3 regions of the Aquisalimonas sp. APHAB1-3 genome follow, and region 3 is predicted to be linked to each of the others. Evidence: predicted binding sites of a transcription regulator. Region 3 holds the regulator's gene; each other region holds the start of a gene.
What was found. Region 3 encodes sigma-54, which starts transcription at its own class of promoters, with help from an activator protein. Its sites were predicted from a motif close to TGGCANGNTNCNTGCTT; they were not measured.
Positions count from the first base shown of each region.

Region 1: urtA (urea ABC transporter substrate-binding protein) is a predicted target of sigma-54. The motif match lies at 3,379-3,395, and genes of this name have one in related genera.
Region 2: ACNSTU_RS08930 (HupE/UreJ family protein) is a predicted target of sigma-54. The motif match lies at 2,180-2,196, and genes of this name have one in related genera.

Region 1 is NZ_JBLWFT010000004.1:154,171-159,730, reverse strand. It holds gene urtC (urea ABC transporter permease subunit UrtC) at 1-68, opposite strand, end outside; gene urtB (urea ABC transporter permease subunit UrtB) at 80-1,819, opposite strand; gene urtA (urea ABC transporter substrate-binding protein) at 1,960-3,279, opposite strand; gene ureG (urease accessory protein UreG) at 3,652-4,281, opposite strand; gene ACNSTU_RS08960 (urease accessory protein UreF) at 4,440-5,126, opposite strand; gene ureE (urease accessory protein UreE) at 5,110-5,560, opposite strand, start outside.
Region 2 is NZ_JBLWFT010000004.1:146,894-152,453, reverse strand. It holds gene ureC (urease subunit alpha) at 1-11, opposite strand, end outside; gene ACNSTU_RS08945 (urease subunit beta) at 8-328, opposite strand; gene ureA (urease subunit gamma) at 340-642, opposite strand; gene ACNSTU_RS08935 (urease accessory protein UreD) at 664-1,479, opposite strand; gene ACNSTU_RS08930 (HupE/UreJ family protein) at 1,528-2,103, opposite strand; gene ACNSTU_RS08925 (TorF family putative porin) at 2,369-3,043, opposite strand; gene ACNSTU_RS08920 (c-type cytochrome) at 3,298-3,822, opposite strand; tRNA gene ACNSTU_RS08915 (tRNA-Arg) at 3,975-4,051, shown strand; gene ACNSTU_RS08910 (response regulator transcription factor) at 4,381-5,028, shown strand; gene ACNSTU_RS08905 (ATP-binding protein) at 5,031-5,560, shown strand, end outside.
Region 3 is NZ_JBLWFT010000009.1:24,915-30,474, forward strand. It holds gene ACNSTU_RS13010 (HPr family phosphocarrier protein) at 53-322, opposite strand; gene ACNSTU_RS13015 (PTS sugar transporter subunit IIA) at 327-737, opposite strand; gene rapZ (RNase adapter RapZ) at 734-1,603, opposite strand; gene ACNSTU_RS13025 (hypothetical protein) at 1,600-2,103, opposite strand; gene ptsN (PTS IIA-like nitrogen regulatory protein PtsN) at 2,100-2,573, opposite strand; gene hpf (ribosome hibernation-promoting factor, HPF/YfiA family) at 2,652-2,990, opposite strand; gene ACNSTU_RS13040 (RNA polymerase factor sigma-54) at 3,039-4,619, opposite strand; gene lptB (LPS export ABC transporter ATP-binding protein) at 4,773-5,498, opposite strand; gene lptA (lipopolysaccharide transport periplasmic protein LptA) at 5,495-5,560, opposite strand, start outside.

The DNA.
Region 1 (5,560 bases), on a different contig from region 3:
ACCAGGATCAACCAGGCCGTACGCGTGTGCAGTCGGCCGACGCGGGACAGCGCAGTTTGCGGCTGCATGATCGGTCTCCTTAATCGTCAGCAGACCGCCCCTTGAGGGCAAAAATGCCCTGGGGACGCCACTGGATGAACAGAATGATGGCCGCGAACACGAGGATGGTTGCCAGAACCGCCCCCGTTGCGGGCTCAAGGAACTTGGTGGTCACGCCAATGCCAAGCGCACTGAATACCGGCCCGAGGAGGTTGCCGACGCCGCCCAGCACCACGACCATGAACGAGTCGACGATGTAGTTCTGACCCATCTCCGGGCCGACGTTGACGATCTGTGACAGCGCCACACCGCCGAGGCCGGCCACGCCGGCGCCCACGGCGAAGGTCCACATGTCCACGCGCTTGGCGGGCACGCCCAGGGCGGCCGCCATGTCCCGGTTCTGCATCACGGCGCGCACCTCCAGTCCGAGGCGGGTGCGGTTCATGAGGAACCACACCAGGGCCACCACGAAGATCGCGAACAGGATCACGCCCACGCGGCTGGTGGAGAGGGTCACGCCCTGCATGATCTGCACACTGCCGGAGAACCAGGGCGGGCTGGCTACGGCCACGTTCTGCGCACCGAACATCCAGCGCACGCTCTGGATCAGGATGAGGCTGATGCCCCAAGTGGCCAGCAGCGTCTCCAGCGGCCGGTTGTAGAGGAACCGGATCACGCCACGCTCCATGAGAATGCCCACGCCCGCCGTGACCACGAATGCCAGGGGCACGGCAGCGATGAGGTAGTACTGGAACCACTGGGGCGCGAACAGCGCGAACAGGCTCTGGGTCATGAAGGTGGTGTAGGCGCCCACCATGAGCAGCTCGCCGTGGGCCATGTTGATGACGCCCATGAGCCCGAACACGATGGCAAGGCCCATGGCGGCGAGCAGGAGCACGCTGCCCATGGACATGCCGTAGACGAAATCCGAGGCGAAGCCGGCGAACCGGGCACGACGGTCGATCGCCTCCACGCCGGCGGCCGCAGCCTCACGGATCTCGGCAACGGGCTCCAGGTAGTTGCCGTCGTCGTCCATGCGGGTCAGCGCCTCCAGGTCGGAGCGCAGCCGGTTGGCCCGCACCTCGGCGATGATCTGCACCGCTTCCAGCCGGCGCGCGTCGTCGTCGCTGTCGAGATCGAGCTGGGCCAGGGCGATGTTCAGCAGGCGATCGGTCTCGGCGGCGGTCTCGCGCTCCAGTGCCTCGGTAATTGCGTCGCGCATCTCGGGCCGGGGGCGTTCCGCCAGCTCATCGGCTGCGGCAAGGCGGGCCTGCGGATCGTCGGAGAAGATCTGCAGGGCGCCGATGGTGGGCCGCAGGGTGCGCCGCACCACGTTGGTCAGCCGCGGCTGGGCGAGGTCGCCCGAACTGAGATCGGCTCGCTCACGGCCGGTGGTCGCCTCGCGGAGCGAGCCGTCCTGTGGATTCTCGATGATCAGGGTGCCGTCCTCGGTGTAGTACAGGCGGCGATCCTGCAGGGCGAACAGGGTTGGCAGGGCATCGGCATCCTGCAGCCCGGCGATGTCCTCCATGGCCGCCTGCAGCTCCCGCCGGTCCGCCGTGGCCAGGCGGCTGAGCACCTCGGCGGTCCCGGGCGCCAGATCCCGCTCCTCGACGGCAGCCAGCTGGTCTTCAATGGCCTCGTCGTCGTCCTGATCGAGCTCCTCCACGCGCTCCTCCGCCTGATCCAGGGCGGTGTCCGCCATGGCCCCGGATCCGGGCAACGCCAGCAGGATCAGAAGCAGCAGTGACCAGCGGTGCGTCCACGCGGTCTTGCACATGACACGATCTCCTCGGAGCCGCCCGGTGAACGGCTGGTGTCCGTGTTCTGGTGTTTGGGGGTCGCGGGGACGACCGCCCCGCGGATGTTCGCGGTGACGCGCACGCTCCCTGTGCGCGCCCGCGGTTCTTGCTGAGTCCGTCAGAACCCGAGGTCGTAGGTGGGTTCCTCGCAGTCGCCACAGACCCACGGGTACCGCCAGTTGGCAGTGCGGTTCTCGTTGCCCTCGACGTACTCGCTCCAGGGCTCGGCGCGGACCACGTCATCGGTCTCCCAGACCGGGAAGAACTGACCGTCGGGCTCGATCTCGCCGATGATGACCGGCTTGTGCAGGTGGTGGTTCTCCTCGTCCATGCACACCTCGAAACCGGACGGGGAATCCACGCACTGGCCGTAGACGGCCTGGCGCACGGCGTCCACATCGGTAGTGCCGGCCTGCAGCACGGCCTGGGCCCACATACGGATACCCATGTGGGTGGCTTCCATGGGGTCGTTGGTAACCCGGTCGGAACCGCCCGAGAGGTCGTTCTCCTCCACGTACTCGAACCAGCGCTCCGTGAACTGCTCGTTCTCCGGCGTATCGATGGACATGAAGTAGTTCCAGGCCGCGAGGTGGCCGGCCAGGAGGTCCGTGTCCATGCCGCGCAGCTCCTCCTCGCCCACGGACGTGGCCAGCACCGGCACGTCGATGGGGTCGATGCCCTGGTTGGCCAGCTCCTGGTAGAACGCCACGTTGGCGTCGCCGTTGACGGTGTTGATCACGGCGGTGGGGCCGCCGTCGGCGAAGCTGCCGATGTCGTCGACAATGGTCTGGAAGTCATCGTGGCCGAAGGGCGTGTAGACCTCCTCGATGTCCTCGTCGCCGATGCCGTGGGCATTCAGGTAGGCCCGCACGATGCGGTTCGTGGTGCGCGGGAAGACGTAGTCCGTGCCCAGCAGGTAGAAGCGCTCCGCACCGCCACCCTCTTCGCTCATGAGGTACTCCACGGCGGGCAGCGTCTGCTGGTTCGGCGCCGCGCCCGTGTAGAAGATATTGCGGGAGGACTCCTCGCCCTCGTACTGCACCGGGTAGAACATCAGGCCGTTGAGCTCTTCCAGCACCGGCAGCACCGCCTCGCGGGAGACGGACGTCCAGGAGCCGAAGATCACGTCCACTTCCTCGCGCTCGATCATCTCGCGCGCCTGTTCGGCATAGGTGGGCCAGTCGGAGCCCGGGTCCATCACCACCGGCTCCAACTCGCGACCCAGCAGGCCGCCCTGCTCGTTGATGTCCTCGATGGTCATGAGCGCCACGTCGCGCAGGGACGTCTCGCTGATGGCCATGGTGCCGGAGAGGGAGTGGAGAATCCCCACCTTGATGGGGTCGTCCGCCTGGGCGTTGCCCGCTGCCAGCAGCCCCAGCGCCAGGGCGCTGCCTGCAGTGGCTCGAACGAGCGCCGTTTTCGGTTGTTCTGAATGCATCGGTTGCCTCCGTGGTCCTGTTGATCGGCCCGGCATGCACCGGGCCGGGGCAGTGACTCCGCGGTACCGGGCCGCCGGGCCCGGCACTGCATCCATACGGAGCAAGCCGCATGCCAGGGTTAAAGAAACCGCAAAAACAACACGTTTCGCACTCGCCTCAAGAATATTGCACCGCCATGACGCCTGGATTCGCACCGCGGAAACGCATACGCACAATGACAGTGCGTCGGCTGCGCTGGTCGGGGGACGTGTGAGGCGCAGAGCGAGCGTAGGCAGGCGTAGGGCGGACCTTCAGGTCCGCCACGGGTGATTATCAGCCTTTCAAACAGGAAAGCCGACGGGAACAGGTGGACCTGAAGGTCCACCCTACGGTTAAGCAATGTCGCGGCTGCGCAGCATGCCTTCGCGGACGATGAAATCGACGACCTCGTCGAGGCCCTGACCGGTCTTGAGATTGGTGAACAGGAACGGGCGTTCGCCGCGCATGCGCTTGCTGTCCCGATCCATGACTTCGAGCGAGGCGCCGACGCCCTCGGCCAGGTCGATCTTGTTGATCACCAGCAGGTCCGAGCGGGTCACGCCGGGGCCGCCCTTGCGCGGGATCTTGTCGCCGGCGCAGACGTCGATGACGTAGATGGTGAGGTCCGACAGCTCCGGGCTGAAGGTGGCCGAGAGGTTGTCCCCGCCGCTCTCCACGAACACCACGTCCAGCCCCGGGAAGCGGGCGTTGAGGTCCGCCACGGCGGAGAGGTTCATGGACGCGTCCTCGCGGATGGCGGTGTGCGGACAACCGCCGGTCTCCACGCCCATGATGCGCTCGGCCTCCAGAGCGTTACGGCGGGTGAGGAACTCGGCGTCTTCACGGGTGTAGATGTCGTTGGTGACCACGGCAATGTTGTAGTGGTCACGCATGGCGTGGCACAGGGATTCCAGCAGCGCGGTCTTGCCGGAGCCCACGGGCCCGCCGATGCCGACGCGCAGGGCCTGTTCGGTTGTGGACATGGTGTCTTCCTCCTGATGTTGCCGTTGGGCGTCCGCTGTGGCCGTAGGAGCACCGTAGGGTGGACCTTCAGGTCCACCAATTGGGCTTCGACAGACCACCGCAGGGTGAGTGCCGGAGCATGGTGGACCTGAAGGTCCACCCTACGGTGCTGCTGCGCCTAGCTTCGGAACAGCCGGGAATACTGCGTTTCATGCAGGCTGCTGGCGATGGCCACGCCCGGGGCGGTACCGCCGATGGCGTCATCATCCAGTTGCAGGCCCGCGGCCGCGGCGGCGCCGATGGGCTCCGCCAGCTCCAGCAGCAGCTTCTGCCCGGCCGTCTGCCCCAGGGGCACCAGCTTGATGGCGGCGGCCACCTGGTTCTCGCACCAGGCCCACAGGTACGCTTCGGCGCCTTCGGCCAGCGGAATCTCCCAGCGCGCCAGCGCCAGGGCGTACAATGCGGCCCAGCTCGCCTCGGGCTCGGCCGTCCACGGCTGCGCCTCGGGCATGTCCAGCTCTGCCAGCAGTCGCGCCAGGGCCCGACCCAGGTGGTGGTCCTCCGCCACCAGTTCCCGGGTTTCGCGGCTGGCGCGCAGCCAGCGGCTGTAGCGGGTCACGGCGGCGGTGTCGTTGCGGCGCCAGGCCGCGTGCAGGCGCGCCAGCAGCGGGATGTCCACCCGCCCCAGGGTGTGCCGGAGCTGCCCCTGGAGCCAGTCGGCGACCGCATCCGCATCGCCGACCCAGCCTGCCTCGATGGCATACTCAAGCCCCCCCGAGTAGCTGTAGGCGCCCACGGGCAACGTCGGGCTCATGAGCTGCCACAGGCGCCGGCGGGCCAGACCGGTGTCAGTGGTGGTGGTCATGGTCGTGCCCATGCCCGTGGCCGTGGCCACCGCCGTAGGCGCCCGCCTCCGGCTCGAAGGGGGCTTGCTCCGCTATCGGCTCGACGCCGAGACCACGCACCATGTCATCCAGTACGTGGTCATGGCGGTAGCGGCAAAGACCGTGGCCGATCTGCAGCGGCACGTGGCGATTGCCCAGGTGGTAGCACACGCGGGCGAGCAGCGTGGCATCACCACAGCGCACGGTGGAGACCGTTTCATCGGCCGCCTCAACCCGCACCACGCGGCCGTCGACGGCGCGCAGGCAGTCGCCGTCGCGCAGGATGTGGCCACGCTCCAGGAACACCCCCACCTCCGTGCCGTCGCTCAACGCAGCCCGGAAACGGCTCTTCTGGCGGGTATCAAAGGGCAACCGCAGCACACCGTCCTCCGGTGCCGCGCCCACTCGCTCGGTC
Region 2 (5,560 bases), on a different contig from region 3:
GTATTGCTCATGCCGTGCCCTCCTTCAGCGGCCCCATGACGCGGCCCTGAAAGCCGTAAACGGTGCCGTCGCCGGCGTAGCGCACCAGCTGCACCGTGCGCTCCTGGCCGGGCTCGAAACGCACCGCCGTGCCGGCGGGGATGTCCAGCCGGAAGCCCCGCGCGGCGCCTCGGTCGAAGGTGAGCGCATTGTTCACCTCGAAGAAGTGGTAGTGCGAGCCCACCTGCACCGGCCGGTCGCCGGTGTTGGTGACCGCCACCGTGACGGTCTCACGGCCGTCGTTCAGGACGATGCCGCCATCGGCGGGCAGAATCTCTCCGGGAATCATGGCGCGCCTCCTCAGCGGATGGGTTCGTGGACGGTGACCAGCTTCACCCCGTCCGGAAACGTGGCCTCCACCTGCACCTCGGGGATCATCTCGGCGACGCCGTCCATGACGTCATCGCGGGTGAGCACCTCGCCGCCCAGGCTCATGAGCTCGGCGACCGTCCGGCCCTCGCGTGCGCCCTCCATGATGGCCGCGGAGATCATGGCCTTCGCCTCCGGGTAGTTCAGCTTCAGGCCCTTGGCCTGGCGCCGCTCCGCCACCAGTGCGGCGGTGAACAGCAGCAGCTTGTCTTTCTCGCGGGGTGTAAGCTCCATGAGACGCCTCCAGAGTGTTGTTCAGGTCTTCCAGATGCGAGGGGTGCTCGGTGTACGGCCCAGAACGGGCTCCCGCACCACCTGCCACGCATCTTCGAGTACGGCCCGCGCGGCCTCGGCCCCGTTGGCAAGGCCGCGTAGCAACAGCAGGTCGCCGATGCGTGATACGCCAAGGCGCACGGGATGGCGCTCCAGCCGGGCGCGAAGGGTCTCCTCGAGACCTTCCGCAGCTGGCGTCATCACCAGCGAAATCACCGTGGTATAACCATCCAGCCCCCACGGCCGGGTCAGCAGGGGGTCGCCGGAGGCCAGATTCAGCCGCTCGTGCAGTAACACCTGTCCGTCCCGTTCGATCAGCAGCTCCTGAGCGCAGCGCGCCGCATCGAAGTGGTCGCCACTGCCTGGACGGCCCAGACAGAGGATGTCCCAGGCACACAACCGGGCTGCGCCCGAGAGCTGGAACCGATTTGTCAGCGCGGTATCGGAGCGACCATGGAGAATCGTCTCCATGGGCAGGAACTCCAGAGACGCATCGTCCTCGACCCGGAACACCTGCTCCTGATGGGCCACCGGACCCGCCGTACGGTAGAACTTGGCCGCGGCGGGCGTGGTGAGGAGGACGTGAGCGCTCGGGGCCACATCCGCGTCCAGCCGCAGCCGGTCACCGCCGACCACGCCACCGGGCGGATGGATCAGGTAGGCGTGGCAGACGGCACCTTCCGGATGGAAAGTTCGCTGCACCAGCAGAGGGCCCTCGTGGCGGCGACGCGCAAGCACGGTGCGATCGCCTCTCGGTGCAAACCGCAGCTCCAACCGGCCCAGCCAGCTGCCGTCCATGGCGCCCTCTGCCTCAACGGGGATCGCTGTGGGCAGTGCTACCACGGTTCAGACCACGATCAGCAGATAAACGCCGGATGCCACCAGGACGCCGCCGCCCACGCGCTCCATCGGTCGCATCTGACGCATGCGCGCGGCAGCGGCAGCAAGCCCGGCACCCGCCGTCAACAGCAGGGCCGACGCGAGGGTGAACCCCGAGGCAAACAGGGCAGCCGAGAGACCGGCCGCCATCTCTGCACCGTGTGCATGCCCGTGAAACAACGCGAACAGACCGGCAATGGCGGCGGCCGCGGCCATGGGAACCCGCCGGGCACCGAAGATGAGCGCGCCCGTAATCAACAGCGAGCCGATGATGCCGAACTCAACCAGTGGCTGGGCGCCTTGCCCAGCGCCCACGGCAAAGCCCAGGACAACCGCCCCCAGAAACGCGCCGATCACGCCCAGGGTTCCGCGCAGGGTGTGCTGGCGGGCCGCCCAGAAGCCGATCCCGGCCATGGCCAGTAGATGATCCAGGCCGAGCAGCGGATGCACGAACCCGGCGCCGAAGCCGCCATGCCCGTGGCCGGGGTGCGCCAGCGCGAGGGCGGGAACAAGCAGGAACAGGGACCCCAACAGATATCGCATCAAACAACCTCCACGCAGGGTTCGGGTGAGCCGGGAATGTTCGAGCGCCCCGGCACGAAACGTCTGCGCGAAGCTGGAGCAGAACCTGTGCCAGAACAAAAAAGTTAATGATATCCGCCGGATGGAGCACAGGAAGGGCGGAAGGGCGATCCAGATATGCACAACGACGGTGCAAACAGATCGGTTCACGCACGAAAACGGGGCGGGCATCGCGCCCGCCCCGGAAGGGCTCCGCAGAGCCCCATGGGAGTTGTTCTGTCTTCCCCTAGAAGTCAGTGGCGACGGTGAACGCCCAGCGGTCACGGTTGCCCGAGATGTCGTTGTCGCCGTACATCACACTGAAATCGAGGCCTGCGTACTCGACGCCGGCGCCGATGTGCCAATAGGCGAAATCATCATCGCTGTCGTCGGCGTCCACATAGCCCACGTCGGTGAACACGTAGGTGTCGCGCGGCAGTGCATAGGCGAGATTGAGCTCATAGTAGATGTAGTCGCCGTCGTCCGCCTCGTAGACGACGTAGAAGTCCGCGGCGAGGTCACCGACCCCCGTGTTAACGCCCGCATAGAGCTCCGTGAATTCCGCGGCGCCGCCGGCGGCAGGATAGAAGTAGTGAATCACCCCGACATCAATACCGACTTCATCAGTAAGATCGGTGGCAAAGCCGCCGTAGACATCCATCTCGATGTAGGCATCATCGCCCTCACCGAACTGGACGCTCGAGTTCCAGTTGCCCAGATACAGCCCAGACGCGTGTTCCAGGTCGAAGCCACCCTGGATTGCCGGGCGCCCTCCCGTCTCGCTGGCCCCCTGGAAAATGTAATCCGACGTCACCGCCAGATTGCCGCTCCACGCGAAGCCAGCGCCAAGGTCATTGGCGACGGCACCGCCGGAAGTGACGAGAAGGCCGCCGGTGGCCAGCGCAGTTAGGGTCTTTTTCATTGGTATCGCCTCTGTTGCGGTTATCCCTGAATCGTTCCGCCACGTTCCGGTGGCTCAGACCGATCGGGTCACTGCAGAAGCCATGCCACTTACTGGTTACTTTTTCTATTCAAATGCTTAGGCGTTGCGTCCAGGCCCCCGCCGTGGCATCGCGCACCACCGTGCAGCGACGGTCCCTCCGCCGCCCACTTTCCGTGCACAAAAAAGCCGCCCCGGAGGGCGGCTTCTATAATGTTCGGTGCTGCGCGCGCGATTCAGTCGTCGACGGCCACACCGCTCTCTTCGAGCATGTAAACCACGGCGTTGCGCACTTCCTCGTCACTCAGGCTGGAGTCGCCACCACGGGCCGGCATGGCGCCGATGCCGTTGATGGCATTATCAACGAGCTCTTCCAGGCCCTTGTCTTCATACAGGCTGGCCCAGACGCCCTCGTCACCCGTCACCGGTGCATCCATCACGCCGCTGGCGTGGCAGGCCATACAGGCCGATTCATTGACCTCGGAGCCGGACATGGCGACTTCTTCTTCGTCAGCGTCGTCATCGTCTTCGTCCACCGCCGCAACAGGCGCGGACTCGCCGGCTTCCCGCACGGCACCAACCGACTGCAGATTACGCTCCGCACGGTCGCGCTCATGGGCGAGCTGGGCCTGCTGGCGAGATTCATCGAACGTGCTGGCAAATACCGCCAGGATGCCGATGATCACCGCGCTCACGACGAGCAGTGCCATCACGCCGCCGAAGGTTTTCATGAATGCCTTATCGTCTTGCTCGTCGCTCACGCTCCACACTCCATCGAATTACCGCCCGCGCGGTGGGGCCGAAAACCGGGAGAGCAGTATATCGGAAAGACCCGACCCGCAAAACCTCGCCGGCCCCGGACGAGCATGGACGTATGCGGTCATAACCGCTATCCTACGCAGCTCAGATCAAAGCGCCCGTAGCTCAGTTGGATAGAGCGTCGGCCTCCGAAGCCGAAGGTCGCAGGTTCGAATCCTGCCGGGCGCGCCATCTACTCTTGAAGCACCCCCAATCCCCCCGATTGCAACCGAATCTTCACGAGTCGGGATTCGAACCTGCGACATCCAGACCCCTCAGGTTCGACCGGCCGCCGCAGGCGGCCAGTGCCGCGGCGCGCCGCGACGCGGACCCGAAGGGCGAGGCGCCAAAGGCGCCGTCGTAATCCTGCCGGGCGGCCATCTCTATCGGGACTTCACCGAGTCGCAATCCATCCGTGTCCTATACTCCCCTGTGACGAATCCGCGACTTGACGCGGACCTGTGGGTGCAATCCAGGCCAAGTGCGTCCGGACAGCGCCCGGCGATCACGGGGGCCCCGCCGTGCCGTCACTGGTACCCGATCATGCCCGCAGCCTGCTTTTGGTGGACGACCACGCCGTGGTACGTGCCGGCTATCGTCGGCTGCTGGAGCAGTCCGGCGGCCAATGGCAGGTGGAGGAGGCGGAGAGCGGCGAAGCGGCCTGCGTGCGCTGCGCCGAACGGGCGTTCTCGCTGGTGGTGCTGGACCTGGCCCTGCCCGGGCTGAGCGGCCTGGAGACACTGCGCCGCCTCCGCGCCCGCCATCCGGATCAACGGGTTCTGGTCATGAGCATGCACGACCAGCGGGCCTTCGTTGAGCAGGCGCTAAGCGCGGGGGCAACCGGTTATGTGACCAAGGCCAGCGCACCGGAGACGCTGACCACCGCCGTGAGTCGGGCGATGGAAGGGCGCCGGTTCCTGGGCCCGGATCTGCCGCCAGGCATTGGCGGGGACAACGCGCCCTCCGGCCTGGCGGTGCTGTCTCCCCGGGAGTTCGAGATCTTCCGGATGCTTGCCGCCGGCAAGCGCGTGTCGCAGATCGCCGAGACGCTGTCCATCAGCTACAAGACCGCGGCGAACTGCAGCACCCGGATTCGCCGGAAGCTGGCGGTGTCCGGGCCGGCGGATCTCGCCCGGCTGGCAATCCGGGCCGGCGTCATGGAGGTCTGACGATGACGCTGGTCACGCGGCTGCAACTACTGTTCGCCGTGCTCACCCTCGGGTTTCTCGTCGCCGGACTCACGCTGGTCATCCACCACGCCCGCACGGCCGTTCACGCTGAACTGACCTCGGCGGTGGACCTGACCACGGCACTGGTCCGCAGCGCCGTGGCGGACACCAACGGGAACGCCCCGGCCAGCGGCACCGACGACTTGGTGGACCGGCTCGAGACCGTCACACCGCAGCGGCATGTGCGACTTGAAAAGGTCCGTGAAGACGCGCACCGGCCACTGACAGCGGCCGCGCCAGACCGGGGTGCCACGGCTCCGGCCTGGTTCGCGTGGCTGGTGGGATTCGAGGCCGCCGCCCATACACGCACGATTACGCTCAACGACGGCGCCGGAACGGCGCTGCTGATCCGGGCGGAGCCCGGCGACGAGATCGCCGAGGCGTGGCAGGGGGCGCGCGGCCTGCTGGCGCTGCTGGTGGGATTCGGTGCTGTGGCCGCCGTTCTCATTCAGTGGTTGCTGCGGCGTACGCT
Region 3 (5,560 bases):
CCGTTGCCTTCAGTGTATCACCGCATGGACGGGAGGCACCGTGCCATGTTGCCTATTCCGCCTCCTCGAAGCGCGCGTTGATCAGCGTCTCCAGTGCGTCCAGGGCGTCGGAGGCATCCTCGCCGTCGGCCTCCAGCGTGAGCGTCGTTCCCCGCCCGGCGGCCAGCATCATCATGCCCATGATGCTCTTGCCGTTGACGGTCTTGCCGTCGCGGTGAACCTGAATTCCGGCCTGATAACGCCCTGCCATGGCGACGAACTTCGCCGCCGCGCGGGCGTGCAGGCCGAGCTTGTTGATGATCGTGACGTCGCGGGTTGGCACGCGTCTACTGCTCCTTTCTTGTTCTGAACCGTTCCACCAGCAGGACACCGTCCTGCCCGCCCGTGAGCGCCTTGTCGGCCAGTTCCGTCAGGCGCAGGCCCGGGTAATTGAAGATGCGCAGCAGCATCGGCAGGTTGACGCCGGCCACCACGGTGATGCGCTGGTCGCCGGCAAGACTGGCCGCCACGTTGCTTGGGGTCGAGCCGTAGGCGTCGGTGAGCACCAGCACGCCGTCGCCGTCGTCCAGTTCATCGACCATCTCCCGCGCGCGACGCATCATCTCCGCCGGATCCATGTCCTGGAGCACATCCAGGGTCTGCGTCTGCAGCGGGCAGAAGCCGAGGGTCTCCTTGGCGGTCTCCAGAAGCTCCCAGCCGATGCGGTTGTGGGTAACCAGCAGGATGCCGACGCTCATGACAGCTCCCGGTGTCTCACGCTGACGTCCTGGGTCCCGTCCCGGAAGTGTGTCGCCAGCCGGTCGCTCAGGTAGACGGAGCGGTGTTGCCCGCCGGTGCAGCCGATGGCCACTGTCAGGTAGCTGCGGTTCTCGCGCTTGAAGGCGGGAATCCAGCGCTCCAGGTAGTCGCGGATGTCCGCGAACATCGTCTCCACCTCGCCGTGGGACGACAGGTACCCCGCCACCGCGGCGTCCAGCCCCGTCAGCGGGCGCAGATGCGGCTCCCAGTGCGGGTTGGGGAGCACGCGCACGTCGAACACGAAATCCGCATCACTGGGAACACCGTGCTTGAAGCCGAACGACTGGAACAGCAGCGACAGTTGCCGGGAGTGGCCGATGAGCCGCTCGCGCACGAGCTCCCGCAGCTGGTGCAGCGTAGTCGCCGTGGTGTCGATGACCAGATCCGCGCGCGACTGGATGGGCACCAGCAGCCGGCGCTCCCGGTCGATGGCGTCGGCCAACGGGATGTCGCCGGTACTCAGGGGATGCCGGCGGCGGGTCTCCGAGAACCGCTTGATCAGTGTGTCGTCGTCGGCGGTGAGGAACAGGATCTCCGGGCGGATCCCGGTGACGGTCTCCAGCTCGGCGAGTATGCCGGAGAACGCCTCGAGGTCCGTCATGCGGTTGCGGGCGTCGACGCCGACGGCATAGTGATTGGCCGTGCCCGGTTCCAGGCTGGTGATGTGCTCGCCGAAGGACGACAGCATGGTCACGGGCAGGTTGTCGATGCAGTAGCAGCCGCTGTCTTCCAGTGTATGGAGCGCCACAGTTTTGCCGGAACCGGACAACCCGCTGACGATAATCAGGCGGGTGTGTTCGCTCATACCGTACCTCCTGTCAGTTGATCGCCAGCGTGTAGCCGGGCGACGACTTCGACCAGCAATGCCAGTGGACGTTCCGGAGATACGGGCAGTGTGATGCGTGGTACGGTCCGGCCGAGGAGCAGGGTGTCGTCGACGGTGGGTGCCAGCCGCGGCCAGTCGGCCCACGACCGGGGCGACGTCAGCCGGATCACCCGGTCCACGGGCGCGCGCTCCGCCACGGTGTGGCTGCCGAACAGGGTGGTGACAGGCTGGGGGCCGAGGCCGCGGATTTCCAGCCAGCCCGCCAGTGCAGAGGGAGCCCGGCCATACAGCACCCCGTCTTCCACGGACAGGGTGACGGCATCGTCGGCGATCAGCCGGTGTCCGCGCTCCAGCAGTCGCAATGCCGTGTCACTCTTGCCGGTACCGCTTTCGCCTGTGATGAGGAGCCCGCAGCCATTCACGCTGACCAGCACCCCGGGAACGGTGGTGCCCGTGTCACCGGTCACGCGATCACTCATGTGCTCCCCTGGGTGGCCTCCCAGTCCCTGAGCAGCTCATAGACGGCATCGGCATCGCGGGCGTCGCGGAGCCTACGGCACAGGGGCTGGTCGCTGAACATTTCGGCGAGCCGGGCGAGAATCTGGAGGTGTTCGTCGGTGAAGTGCTCGGGTACAACCAAGGCGAACAGGAGATCGACGGGTTCGTTGTCGAAGGCGTCGAAATCGATGGCCTCGCTGGTGCGGATGAAGGCGGCGGTGGCCGAGTCATTGCCGTCCATGCGGGCGTGGGGCAAGGCGACGCCGTGACCGAGCCCGGTACTGCCGAGTTTCTCGCGGCTGATCAGCTTGTCGAAGATGGCGTTGGCCGGCAGGGCGGAGTCGGAGTCGGCCACCATATCGCTGAGGAGTTCCAGGCCCCGCTTCTTGCTGGTCACCTGGATGTCGCAGGCGATGCGCTCCGGTGTGATTAGGTCGGCAATCTTGATCATGCTTGTCCACGCAGGGTCGTGTCTGCGGATTCGGAAGTCGGCGGCGGTCCCTCGCTGGCGACCGCCGCTCCGCGCTGTTCAGTCCTCGTCACCCTCTCCCTGGGCCTTGGCCTGGGCGCCTTCGTTGCGCCGGTGGTCAGTGACCTTCTCCTTGTGCTTCTTCACCTGCCGGTCGAGCTTGTCGATCAGTCCGTCGATGGCAGCATACATGTCTTCGGCGCTGGCATCAGCGTAGAGCTTGGCGCCGCTGAGCAGCATGGTGGCCTCCGCCTTCTGACGCAGCTTCTCCACCGTCAGAATCACGTGGACGTTCACCACGTTGTCGAAGTGGCGCTCCAGCTTGTCCATCTTGGAATGCACGTAGTCGCGCAGTGCTTCAGTGAGATCCACATGGTGCCCGGTGATGTCGATCTGCATAGAGACTCCTCCCGAATGAGAGCCGGAAACGGCGAACCCCTTGTTGCCTCAGGCAATCCTTTTTCGTTCGTTCGACGAGGCAATGGACATGGATTCACGATACTTTGCCACTGTCCTTCGCGCCACATCGATTCCTTCATTTTTCAGGATTTCGGCCAGTTTGCTGTCACTGAGGGGCTTGCGGGCGTCCTCTTCGGCGATCAGCCGGCGAATCCGGGCGCGGATAGAGGTCGCCGAGCACTCCTGTCCATCCACGGTATGCACGTGGCTGGAGAAGAAGTACTTGAACTCGAACGTGCCGCGCGGCGTGTACATGTACTTCTGCGTGGTGATCCGGGAGATGGTGGACTCGTGCATCTCCACCTCTTCCGCCACCTCGCGCAGCACCAGCGGCTTCATGGCTTCCTCGCCCTGCTCCAGGAATTCCTGCTGGTGATTGACGATGCAGGTCGCGACCTTAAGGAGAGTCTCGTTGCGGCTCTTCAGGCTCTTGATGAACCAGCGCGCCTCCTGCAGATGCTGACGCATGGTGGCATTGTCGTTGCCCTGGTCGCCGCGCCGGACCAGGCCCGCGTAGTAACTGTTGACGCGGATCTTCGGTGACGCCTCGGGGTTGAGCTCCACCCGCCAGGCACCGCGCTCCTTGCGCACATAGACGTCGGGGACCACGTACTCGGCTGTGGGCGTGCCGATCTGGGAGCCGGGCCGAGGGTCCAGGGTGCGGACCAACTCCAGCACCTGGCCGAACTCTTCCTGGGTGACCTTGAGCTTGCGGGTGAGAGGCCCGAGCTGGCGGCTGCCGAGGAGGTCCAGGTGCTTGTCCACCAGCAGACGCGCTTCGGCGAGCCAGGGGGTGTCGTCCGGGAACTGTTCCAGCTGCACCAGCAGTGCTTCGCGCGGGTCCAGGGAGGCCACGCCCAGGGGGTCGAACCGCTGGATCAGGTGGCGGACGGCCTCCACCTCGTCAGGTTCGACCGGTTCGTCGCCGTCGGTCACCGATTCGCAGATCTCGTCCACGGTGACGCCGAGGTAGCCGTCGTCGCGCACGCCGTCGATGATGGCCTCGGCGATGGCCATGTCGCGCTCACTGAAATGGGAGAGTTGTGCCTGCCACAACAGGTGGTCATGCAGGCCGCCGCCATCGCCGGCGGTGCGATTCTCCCACGCCTCGCGCTGCTCATCGTCCCCGCCGGGGGCGCTGTATGCGGTGCTGCCGTCGTAGATGTCGTTCCAGTCGGAGTCCAGGGGCAGGTCGTCTGGGATGTCGCTCTGGTCGCTGGCTGACTTGTCTTCGGCGCCGTCGTGATCGTCCACCGTGTCGGCCACGTCCGGCGCGGTGTCGGTGTCCGTGGTGTCGCTGCCGGCGGACTCGCCGTCGCTGGTCGCGGCTTCCCCGTCGTGCTGCTCGGAGCCGGCGTCGTTACCGTCATCGCTGCGGTCGGTTTCGGTGACCGCCTCGTCGCCCTCGTCAAGCTCGTCGGCGGGCTCCAGCATCAGGTTGGAATCCAGCGCCTGCTGGATTTCCGTGCGCAGCTCCAGGGTCGACAGCTGCAGCAGCTTGATGGCCTGCTGGAGCTGCGGCGTCATGGTGAGCTGCTGACCGAGACGTAGCTGCAGCGACTGTTTCATTGGCGATGCCTCTCTCCTGCCGCCCCTCGGGCCGCGGGTCAGGCCAGGCCTGCATACGAGTGGGTTGATAACCCTATCGTAACTGACTCTGTCGCTGGTTAGAACATTGGCCCGATACTTGCGTGGGCTGAGCGAAAGTGCTACGGAGCGTGGTCACAGGCGGAAGTGTTCACCCAGGTACACCTCGCGGACCTGCCTGTTCGCCAGGACTTCCTCCGAACTGCCGCGAGCGATGACCTCGCCCTGGGCAAGGATGTAGGCGCGCTGGCAGATGCCGAGCGTCTCGCGCACGTTGTGGTCGGTGATCAGCACGCCGATCTCCCGGTCCGCCAGGTGGCGGATGATTTCCTGGATATCGAGCACGGAGATCGGGTCGACGCCGGCAAAGGGCTCGTCCAGCAGGATGAACTGCGGGTTGGCGGCCAGTGCCCGGGCGATCTCGACACGCCGGCGTTCGCCGCCGGAGAGACTGATGCCGTTCTGGTCGTGGAGGTGGCCGACGTTGAATTCGTCCAGCAGCTCCCGGGCGCGCTCCCGGCGCTGCTTGCGATTCAGTTCGGGGCGGGTCTCGAGGATGGCCAGCAGGTTGTCCATTACGGTGAGCTTGCGGAAGATCGATGCTTCCTGGGGCAGATACCCGACGCCGCGGCGGGCACGTATGTGCATGGGCAGGTCGGTGATGTCGTTGCCGTCCAGCTCGATGCGCCCGCCGTCGGCCTGTACCAGGCCGACCACCATGTAGAAGCATGTGGTCTTGCCTGCGCCGTTGGGGCCGAGCAGCCCGACCACCTCGCCGCTGGAGACTTCCAGTGATGCGCCGTGGACGACGGTCTTGCGGCGGTAGGTCTTCACCAGGTTCTCGGTGCGCAGCAGGCTCACTCGTCGTCTCCGTTGTCCTCGTCGTCGGGGAACAGCCGGATCTGCACGCGACGTCCGGTCTC